3 regions of the Streptomyces sp. NPDC058665 genome follow, and region 2 is predicted to be linked to each of the others. Evidence: predicted binding sites of a transcription regulator. Region 2 holds the regulator's gene; each other region holds the start of a gene.

Region 1 (3,272 bases), on a different contig from region 2:
AGCCGGGCCTGCGCGAGCGCCGACGAGACCAGCTCGGCGGGGTGGTCACGGCGCAGCCGGGTCGCCAGGGCCAGCTCCTGGGCGGGGTCGTGGTCGCGAAGGGCGGCGAGCAGGGCCTGGCCCTCCTCGGAGAGGAGCGGGGCCAGGGGTGCGGGGGTGCGGTCGTTCACCGGGCCATTGTGGGCCAGCCGGGCGACCGTCATCGCTCCCCGGCGGTGTCTGCCGGGTGCGTGGGCCGGGCGCTGACAGGATGCGACGCCATGCAACTAGTACGACAAAACGACAATAAAGCCTCAGAGGCTCGGAAAAGTCACCCCGGCCGGCGGGTACGCACCGTCGCCGCCGTACTCCTGATCGCCGCGCTCGGCACCGCCTGCGCGGGTGAGTCCGGCGACCGCGACCGCAGCGGCGGCGGCCGGAGCGGGGACGGTGGCGGCGGTGGCGGCGGACCCGTCGAGTCGGCCCCGGAGAAACCGGGCCGGGCCGGCCCCGCCCCGGGGGCCGGAGCCGGCAAGAAGGCGGACGCCGCCGCTGCCGTCAGGGCGCAGGCGGAAGCCCAGGCGAAGGCCCAGGCGCTGCGCGCCGTGGCCGCGAAGAAGTGGAAGCTCGCCAAGACCCCGCTCGCCGCACCTCCGCCGCCCACGGCGAAGCCCCGGATCACCACCCGCAAGGGCTTCGAGGTCACGGGCGGCGCGAACCTGCCGCCGGTCTTCACCAGGGTCCCGACCAAGGAGAAGGTCGTCTTCCTGACGATCGACGACGGCGCCGAGAAGGACCCCGAACTGCTGCGGATGATGGGCGAGTTGAAGATCCCGTACAGCGCCTTCCTCAGCGACTACGTCATCAACGACAACTACGCCTATTTCAAGAAGATGCAGTCCCGCGGTGTCTCCCTGCACAACCACACCCTCACCCATCCCTACCTCCCCGGGCTCTCCTACAAGGAGCAGAAACGGGAGATCTGCGGCCAGCAGGAGAAGATCGAGAAGCGGTACGGGAAGCGGCCCGCGCTCTTCCGGCCGCCGTACGGCAACTACGACGCGCGCACCCTGCGCGCCGCCAAGTCCTGCGGCGTCAAGGCGGTTCCGCTGTGGTCGTCCGAGGCGTTCCCCGACCACATGGAGTGGCGCGAGTGGGACCGGGACCTGCACCCCGGCGACATCGTCCTCACGCATTTCCGCGGGAAGGAGGACTGGAAGGGCTCGATGCCCGACATGATCCGGCACGTCATGAAGACGATCACGGACAAGGGGTACGCGGTGGCGAAGCTGGAGGACTACGTCTGAGCCGGTTCACCGGCCCCTTCGGGCCCCGGGACGGGGGCCGGACGGCGGCGGCGCGCGGGGCCCGACTGGCACTCAGCTTGACCGAGTGCTAATCGCGGTCATAGTGTCATGTCTGGCACTCCCCACTGGAGAGTGCCAATGCGTGACAGGACAGGTCCGGCACCCGCGACGACGGATCGAGCCCGGTCGCGCCACCCAGACAGTTAACCCCGTGAGATCTCCGAAGGGGGAGGTCGGATCGTGACGACCGCCAGCACCAAGGTTGCCATCAAGCCGCTCGAGGACCGCATTGTGGTCCAGCCGCTCGACGCAGAGCAGACCACGGCCTCTGGCCTGGTTATTCCGGACACGGCCAAGGAGAAGCCCCAGGAGGGCGTCGTCCTGGCCGTCGGTCCGGGTCGCTTCGAGAACGGCGAGCGTCTTCCGCTCGACGTTTCCGTCGGCGACGTCGTTCTGTACAGCAAGTACGGCGGTACTGAGGTGAAGTACACGGGCGAGGAGTACCTCGTCCTCTCGGCTCGCGACGTGCTCGCGATCATCGAGAAGTAATTCCACAGTCCGCTGTGAGCTGCGCCCCTGGCCCCCGCATCGCCGGGCGGCCCGGGGCGTAGTTCGTTGTTCGTTCGAGAGGACAAGAGAAAGCTCCCATGGCGAAGATCCTGAAGTTCGACGAGGACGCCCGTCGCGCCCTTGAGCGCGGCGTCAACAAGCTTGCCGACACGGTGAAGGTGACGATCGGCCCCAAGGGCCGCAACGTCGTCATCGACAAGAAGTTCGGCGCGCCGACCATCACCAACGACGGTGTCACCATCGCCCGCGAGGTCGAGCTCGACGACCCGTACGAAAACCTCGGCGCCCAGCTCGTGAAGGAGGTGGCGACCAAGACCAACGACATCGCGGGTGACGGCACCACCACCGCCACCGTGCTGGCCCAGGCGCTGGTCCGCGAGGGCCTGCGCAACGTCGCCGCCGGCGCCTCCCCGGCCGCCCTGAAGAAGGGCATCGACGCCGCCGTCGCCGCCGTCTCCAAGGAGCTGCTGGACACGGCCCGCCCGATCGAAGACAAGGCCGACATCGCCGCGGTCGCCGGGCTCTCCGCCCAGGACCCGCAGGTCGGCGAGCTCATCGCCGAGGCGATGGACAAGGTCGGCAAGGACGGTGTCATCACCGTCGAGGAGTCCAACACCTTCGGCCTGGAGCTGGAGTTCACCGAGGGCATGGCCTTCGACAAGGGCTACCTCTCGCCGTACATGGTGACCGACCAGGAGCGTATGGAGGCCGTCCTCGACGACCCGTACATCCTGATCAACCAGGGCAAGATCGCCTCCATCCAGGACATGCTCCCGCTGCTGGAGAAGGTCATCCAGGCGGGCGGCTCCCGGCCGCTGCTGATCATCGCCGAGGACGTCGAGGGCGAGGCGCTCTCCACCCTCGTCGTCAACAAGATCCGCGGCACGTTCAACGCCGTCGCGGTGAAGGCCCCCGGCTTCGGTGACCGCCGCAAGGCCATGCTCGGCGACATCGCCACCCTCACGGGTGCGACCGTCATCGCCGAGGAGGTCGGCCTCAAGCTCGACCAGGCCGGTCTCGACGTGCTGGGCACCGCGCGCCGCGTCACGGTCTCCAAGGACGACACCACGATCGTCGACGGCGGTGGCGAGAGCACCGAGGTCGCCGGCCGCGTCAACCAGATCAAGGCCGAGATCGAGGCCACGGACTCCGACTGGGACCGCGAGAAGCTCCAGGAGCGCCTCGCGAAGCTGGCCGGCGGCGTGTGCGTGATCAAGGTCGGCGCCGCGACCGAGGTCGAGCTCAAGGAGAAGAAGCACCGTCTGGAGGACGCCATCTCCGCGACCCGCGCCGCGGTCGAGGAGGGCATCGTCTCCGGTGGTGGCTCCGCCCTGGTGCACGCCGCCAAGGTGCTGGGCGACAACCTCGGCAAGACGGGCGACGAGGCCACCGGTGTCGCGGTCGTCCGCCGCGCCG
Region 2 (3,272 bases):
CGTGCCTCCCCTCCACGTAGATACGCCCGGCACGGGCCACCCGCGCCCGCGCGCCGGGGACGGCGACCGAGCCGGAGGCCGTGCGGGTGGGCCGGGCCGGGGCGCCGGCGGTGGGCCGGACCAGGGTGACGGTCCGGCCTTCGAGCAGGAACCCGCGCGCCACCAGCGGGAACACCCGGTGCTTGCCGAAGCGGTCCTCCAGGGTGACCGTCGGCCCCTCCGCCGTCTTCTCGCAGCGGATCACCGCGCCGCAGAAGCCCGTCGACACCTCCTCGACCACCAGATCCGGCTCGGCGGGCACCTCCGGCACCGGCTTCGAGCGCTTCCAGGGCGGGGTCAGATCGGGGCTGTAGCTGCGCATCCCCAGACGATATCCGGGCTCACGCCGTGCCGAAACGTGCGGCGAGCGCGCCCCGCTGGGCCCGTACGAACGCCGCGTCGACGGCCGCGCCGTGGCCGGGAACGTACACCGCGTCCTCGCCGCCCAGCGCCAGCAGCCGGTCGATGGCGGCAGGCCAGCGGGAGGGGATCGCGTCGTCGCCCGCCTGGGGTTCGCCCGACTCCTCGACCAGGTCGCCGCAGAAGACGATCTCCCGGTCGCCCGGGACGAGCAGGGCCAGATCGTGCCCGGAGTGCCCGGGGCCGACATTGGCGAGAAGTACCTGTCGCCCGCCGAGATCGAGGGTCCACTCGCCCGATACGGGATGGTCCGGCACCACCAGTACGTCCACCGCCGTCGCGGCTTCGGAGGCGGGTACGCCGTGCCGTACGGCCGTGGCGCGCAGGCCCTCCCGGTCGCGGAGGAGCACCTCGCCCAGGCCGACCGCCCCGTAGACCTCCGCCCCCGAGAAGGCCGCCGTGCCCAGGACGTGGTCGAAGTGGGGGTGACTGAGCGCGATATGGGTGACGCGCCTGCCGCACAGCGCCTGCGCCTGCGCGCGGATCTCCGCGCCCTCACGGAGCGTCGAGCCCGTGTCGTACAGAAGGACGGCTTCCGCGCCCACGACAAGCCCGACCGTCGCATCCCAGCCAGGCAGCCGCCGTCTGCCGACCCCCGGAGCCAGTCGTTCCCAGCCGTGCTCTTCCCAACGGACGTCCATACGGCGACGCTATCGGTGGGGCCAGGGCGTGTCTTTTGGATCAGGCCGGATCAGGGAGCGGGGGCTGGTGCGTGCGGTCGCAAGGCGGAGGAGGGAGACATGGCGGAGCCATGGCGACCGACGACAACGCGGCGGGCGTGCGTGCCAGGGACCGCGAGCCCGGCAAGATCCAAAAGACACGCCCTGGCGGTGCCGCGCGGTAGCGTGACCGGTCGGCCTTGCTAGGGGCGTACCTCACGGCCGTACACTGGCCCGGGGAATGCTGGCACTCCCGCGCATCGAGTGCCAAGCCGGATCCGAGGAACCAGAGCTGGAGGTGTGCGCGATGCTGAGCGAACGCAGGCTTGAGGTGCTGCGCGCCATCGTCCAGGACTATGTCGGCACCGAGGAGCCCGTCGGCTCCAAGGCGCTCACCGAGCGGCACAAGCTCGGTGTCTCCCCGGCCACCGTCCGTAACGACATGGCGGTGCTGGAGGACGAGGGCTTCATCGCCCAGCCCCACACCAGCGCGGGGCGTATTCCGACGGACAAGGGCTACCGGCTCTTCGTCGACCGGCTGGCGGGCGTCAAGCCGCTGTCGGCGCCGGAGCGCAGGGCCATCCAGAACTTTCTCGACAGCGCCGTCGATCTGGACGACGTGGTGGGCCGCACGGTGCGGCTGCTCGCGCAGCTGACCCGGCAGGTCGCGGTCGTGCAGTACCCCTCGCTGACCCGCTCGACGGTGCGGCATGTGGAACTGCTCTCGCTGGCCCCCGCGCGACTGATGCTGGTTCTGATCACCGACACCGGCCGGGTCGAACAGCGCATGATCGACTGTCCGGTGCCGTTCGGCGACACGTCGCTGGCGGACCTGCGGGCCCGGCTCAACGCCCGGGTGGTGGGACGCCGGTTCTCCGACGTGCCGCTGCTGGTGCAGGAGCTGCCCGACTCCTTCGACCTGGAGGACCGGGGCACGGTGTCCACGGTCCTCGCGACGCTTCTGGAGACGCTGGTCGAGGAGACCGAGGAGCGGCTGATGATCGGCGGCACCGCCAATCTGACGCGCTTCGGGCACGACTTCCCTCTGACAATCCGGCCTGTGCTGGAGGCACTTGAGGAGCAGGTCGTGCTCCTCAGGCTCCTCGGCGAGGCCGAGGACTCAGGCATGACCGTACGAATCGGGCACGAGAACGCCCATGAGGGCCTCAACTCCACGTCCGTCGTCGCGGTCGGCTACGGTTCGGGCGACGAGGCAGTCGCCAAACTCGGCGTGGTCGGACCGACCCGCATGGACTACCCCGGAACGATGGGAGCGGTACGCGCAGTGGCACGTTACGTCGGACAGATCCTGGCGGAGTCGTAAGTGGCCACGGACTACTACGCCGTACTCGGCGTACGCCGCGACGCATCACAGGACGAGATCAAGAAGGCATTCCGCAGGCTCGCCCGCGAGCTGCACCCGGATGTCAATCCCGATCCGAAGACGCAGGAGCGGTTCAAGGAGATCAACGCCGCGTACGAGGTGTTGTCGGACCCGCAGAAGAAGCAGGTCTACGACCTCGGCGGCGACCCGCTCTCGCAGGCGGGCGCCGGCGCCGGTGGCTTCGGGGCTGGTGGCTTCGGCAACTTCTCGGACATCATGGACGCGTTCTTCGGGACGTCGCAGCAGCGTGGGCCGAGGTCGCGGACGCGGCGCGGCCAGGACGCGATGATCCGGCTGGAGATCGACCTCAACGAGGCCGCCTTCGGCACGACGAAGGACATCCAGGTCGACACGGCGGTCGTCTGTACGACCTGCTCGGGCGAGGGCGCCGCACCCGGCACCTCCGCGCAGACCTGTGACATGTGCCGCGGTCGCGGCGAGGTCTCACAGGTCACGCGGTCCTTCCTGGGCCAGGTCATGACCTCGCGGCCGTGCCCGCAGTGCCAGGGCTTCGGTACGGTCGTGCCGACCCCCTGCCCCGAGTGCGCGGGCGACGGCCGTATCCGCTCGCGCCGCACGCTCACGGTCAAGATCCCCGCGGGCGTCGACAACGGCACCCGTATCCAGCTCTCGGGTGAGGGCGAGGTCGGACCGGGTGGCGGTCCGGCGGGCGATCTGTACGTCGAGATCCATGAACTGCCGCACGCGGTGTTCCAGCGCCGCGGCGACGATCTGCACTGCACGGTCACCATCCCGATGACCGCGGCGTC
Region 3 (3,272 bases), on a different contig from region 2:
CGCCGAGCCTCGACGCGTTCCGCGCCGCCGGCCTGGCGCGTTGAGCCGTTGAGCCCCTCAAGAAGCCGCTACTCCCCGGAAGGCAGAAACCGATGAGCGTGAACGTCCGTATCCCCACCATCCTCCGTACGTACACCGGCGGAAAGGCCGAGGTTCCGGCCGAGGGCACGACCCTCTCCCAGGTCATCGAGTCCCTGGAGTCGAACCACCCGGGCATCGCCGCCCGTGTCCTGGACGACCAGGGCAAGCTCCGGCGCTTCGTCAACGTGTACGTGAACGACGACGACGTCCGCTTCGAGCAGGGCCTGGAGACCGCCACCCCGGACGGCGCGGGGATCTCGATCATCCCGGCGGTCGCCGGCGGCTGAGCGAGGGGCCGGACAGCGGCACCCGGCCGAACGGCAGCGCCCGGCCGAACGGCACGCACAGTGAACGGCGTTGCCCCCTCCGCGAGAGAAGTGGAGGGGGCAATTCCATGAGGTTGAACGCGATAGAGTCGGGGTAGCCCCGCCGCCGCCGGTGTCGCGACCGTGCCCCGAGCATATGAGTTCGCGACAAGATGCGGTCAAAGTGTGGACGCTGTTTGCGCGGTTCCTTGCGCTTTGCCCGGCCCGACTTGCCCCTGGTAGCCCGGCATTTCACCTCTTTGCGTGTTGTGGCATGCCCATAATTCTCGTCCGATTGACCTGTTGCAGAGGGCAGTTGGGCAGATACATTCAGCCGCGGTCGACGCGTTCCGGCGCGAAGTGCGGTCCCGCGCAGGGGCCAGTAATAGGGGAGTTGGGCATGGCTCAGGGCACCGTCAAGTGGTTCAACGCGGAGAAGGGCTACGGCTTCATCGCGGTCGACGGTGGTGCGGATGTTTTCGTCCACTACAGCGCGATCCAGATGGACGGTTACCGCACCCTTGAAGAAGGTCAGCGAGTTGAGTTCGAGATCTCGCAGGGCCAGAAGGGTCCGCAGGCGGACATGGTCAAGCTCGCCGTCTGATTCCGGCGCGATCGGCCAACGACGCACTCACACACGAGGGGCTCGCATCCCAAGAGGGGATGCGGGCCCCTCGTGCGCGCGCGGTCCGCGCGCGGGGCTGTGCGCGCGGGGTCAGGGGGGTGCGCCGCTCGGGAGTCGCTTGCACTCAAGGGGGTCGAGTGCTAATCATTGGCGTTAGCACTCTGCAGGTGAGAGTGACAACTTATGGACCGGGTCAGCGAGGCCCGAGAGCCTGTGGGGCAAGGAACCGCAAGGCTCTTCGGCCGTCCGTCGCGGGCGCCGACACGGTCCGGAGCAATCCACCCCCTGTCCGGGAGGACCACTTCACATGGCCAAGATCATCGCGTTCGACGAGGAGGCACGGCGCGGTCTCGAGCGCGGGATGAACCAGCTCGCCGACGCCGTCAAGGTAACCCTTGGCCCCAAGGGCCGAAACGTCGTCCTCGAGAAGAAGTGGGGCGCCCCCACGATCACCAACGATGGTGTTTCCATCGCCAAGGAGATCGAGCTCGAGGACCCGTACGAGAAGATCGGCGCCGAGCTGGTCAAGGAAGTCGCCAAGAAGACGGACGACGTCGCCGGTGACGGTACGACCACCGCGACCGTCCTGGCCCAGGCCCTGGTCCGCGAGGGCCTGCGCAACGTGGCCGCCGGCGCCAACCCGATGGCCCTCAAGCGCGGTATCGAGAAGGCCATCGAGGCCGTCTCCGGTGCCCTCCTTGAGCAGGCCAAGGACGTGGAGACCAAGGAGCAGATCGCTTCGACGGCCTCCATCTCCGCCGCCGACACCCAGATCGGCGAGCTCATCGCCGAGGCGATGGACAAGGTCGGCAAGGAAGGCGTCATCACCGTCGAGGAGTCGCAGACCTTCGGTCTTGAGCTTGAGCTCACCGAGGGCATGCGCTTCGACAAGGGCTACATCTCGGCGTACTTCGCCACCGACATGGAGCGTATGGAGGCGTCGCTCGACGACCCGTACATCCTGATCGTCAACTCCAAGATCGGCAACGTCAAGGACGTCCTGCCGCTCCTGGAGAAGGTCATCCAGTCGGGCAAGCCGCTGCTGATCATCGCCGAGGACGTCGAGGGCGAGGCGCTGTCCACGCTCGTCGTCAACAAGATCAAGGGCACCTTCAAGTCCGTCGCCGTCAAGGCCCCGGGCTTCGGTGACCGCCGCAAGGCGATGCTGAACGACATCGCCATCCTCACCGGCGGCACGGTCATCTCCGAGGAGGTCGGCCTCAAGCTGGAGAACGCCGGTCTCGACCTGCTGGGCCGCGCCCGCAAGGTCGTCATCACCAAGGACGAGACCACCATCGTCGACGGTGCCGGTGACAGCGAGCAGGTCGCCGGCCGCGTGAACCAGATCCGTGCCGAGATCGAGAACTCGGACTCGGACTACGACCGCGAGAAGCTCCAGGAGCGCCTCGCGAAGCTGGCCGGCGGCGTGGCCGTCATCAAGGCCGGCGCCGCGACCGAGGTCGAGCTCAAGGAGCGCAAGCACCGCATCGAGGACGCGGTGCGCAACGCCAAGGCCGCCGTCGAGGAGGGCATCGTCGCCGGTGGTGGCGTGGCTCTGCTCCAGGCTTCCTCGGTGTTCGAGAAGCTGGAGCTCGAAGGCGACGAGGCGACGGGCGCCGCTGCCGTCAAGCTCGCGCTGGAGGCCCCGCTCAAGCAGATCGCGGTCAACGCGGGGCTTGAGGGTGGCGTCATCGTCGAGAAGGTCCGCAACCTCAAGATCGGTCACGGCCTGAACGCCGCGACCGGCGAGTACGTCGACATGATCGCCGAAGGCATCATCGACCCCGCGAAGGTCACGCGTTCCGCCCTGCAGAACGCGGCGTCCATCGCGGCGCTGTTCCTCACCACCGAGGCCGTCATCGCCGACAAGCCGGAGAAGGCCGCCGCCGGCGGCGCGCCGGGCGGCATGCCGGGCGGTGACATGGACTTCTGATCCTGACGGATCGGCGGTTCATGACGTAGCTGTACGGACCGAGGGCGGCACTCCCTGGAAAGGGGGTGCCGCCCTCGGGCGTTCGGTGGGCTCAGCAGCGGGCTTGGCGCGTTCAGCGCTGGAGCTCGCGGTTGAAGACCGCGCGGGACCAGAAGTAGCCGAGCAGGGCGAGACCGGTGCACCAAGCGAGCGCGATCCAGCCGTCGTTGCCGATCCCGGTGCCGAGGAACAGACCGCGCAGGGTCTCGTTGATCGGGGTGAAGGGCTGGTACTCGGCGAACCAGCGCAGGGCCGTCGGCATGGACTCCGGGGGGACGACCGCGCTGCC

What was found. Region 2 encodes HrcA, which represses chaperone genes, less so after heat shock. Its sites were predicted from a motif close to TTNGCACTCNGNNNNNCNGAGTGCNAA; they were not measured.
Region 1: a site for HrcA is predicted at 1,352-1,378, ahead of groES (co-chaperone GroES). Genes of this name have one in related genera too.
Region 3: a site for HrcA is predicted at 1,129-1,155, ahead of groL (chaperonin GroEL). Genes of this name have one in related genera too.

Annotation. Positions count from the first base shown of each region.
Region 1 covers NZ_JBHXRX010000001.1:273,154-276,425, forward strand. The annotation lists gene ACFWV8_RS01375 (methyltransferase domain-containing protein) at 1-203, opposite strand, end outside; gene ACFWV8_RS01380 (polysaccharide deacetylase family protein) at 261-1,286, shown strand; gene groES (co-chaperone GroES) at 1,527-1,835, shown strand; gene groL (chaperonin GroEL) at 1,934-3,272, shown strand, end outside.
Region 2 covers NZ_JBHXRX010000006.1:7,307-10,578, forward strand. The annotation lists gene ACFWV8_RS05090 (DUF3097 domain-containing protein) at 1-361, opposite strand, end outside; gene ACFWV8_RS05095 (MBL fold metallo-hydrolase) at 381-1,100, opposite strand; gene hrcA (heat-inducible transcriptional repressor HrcA) at 1,426-2,442, shown strand; gene dnaJ (molecular chaperone DnaJ) at 2,443-3,272, shown strand, end outside.
Region 3 covers NZ_JBHXRX010000042.1:20,791-24,062, reverse strand. The annotation lists gene thrC (threonine synthase) at 1-44, shown strand, start outside; gene ACFWV8_RS25230 (ubiquitin-like small modifier protein 1) at 93-368, shown strand; gene ACFWV8_RS25225 (cold-shock protein) at 787-990, shown strand; gene groL (chaperonin GroEL) at 1,319-2,944, shown strand; gene ACFWV8_RS25215 (ABC transporter permease) at 3,057-3,272, opposite strand, start outside.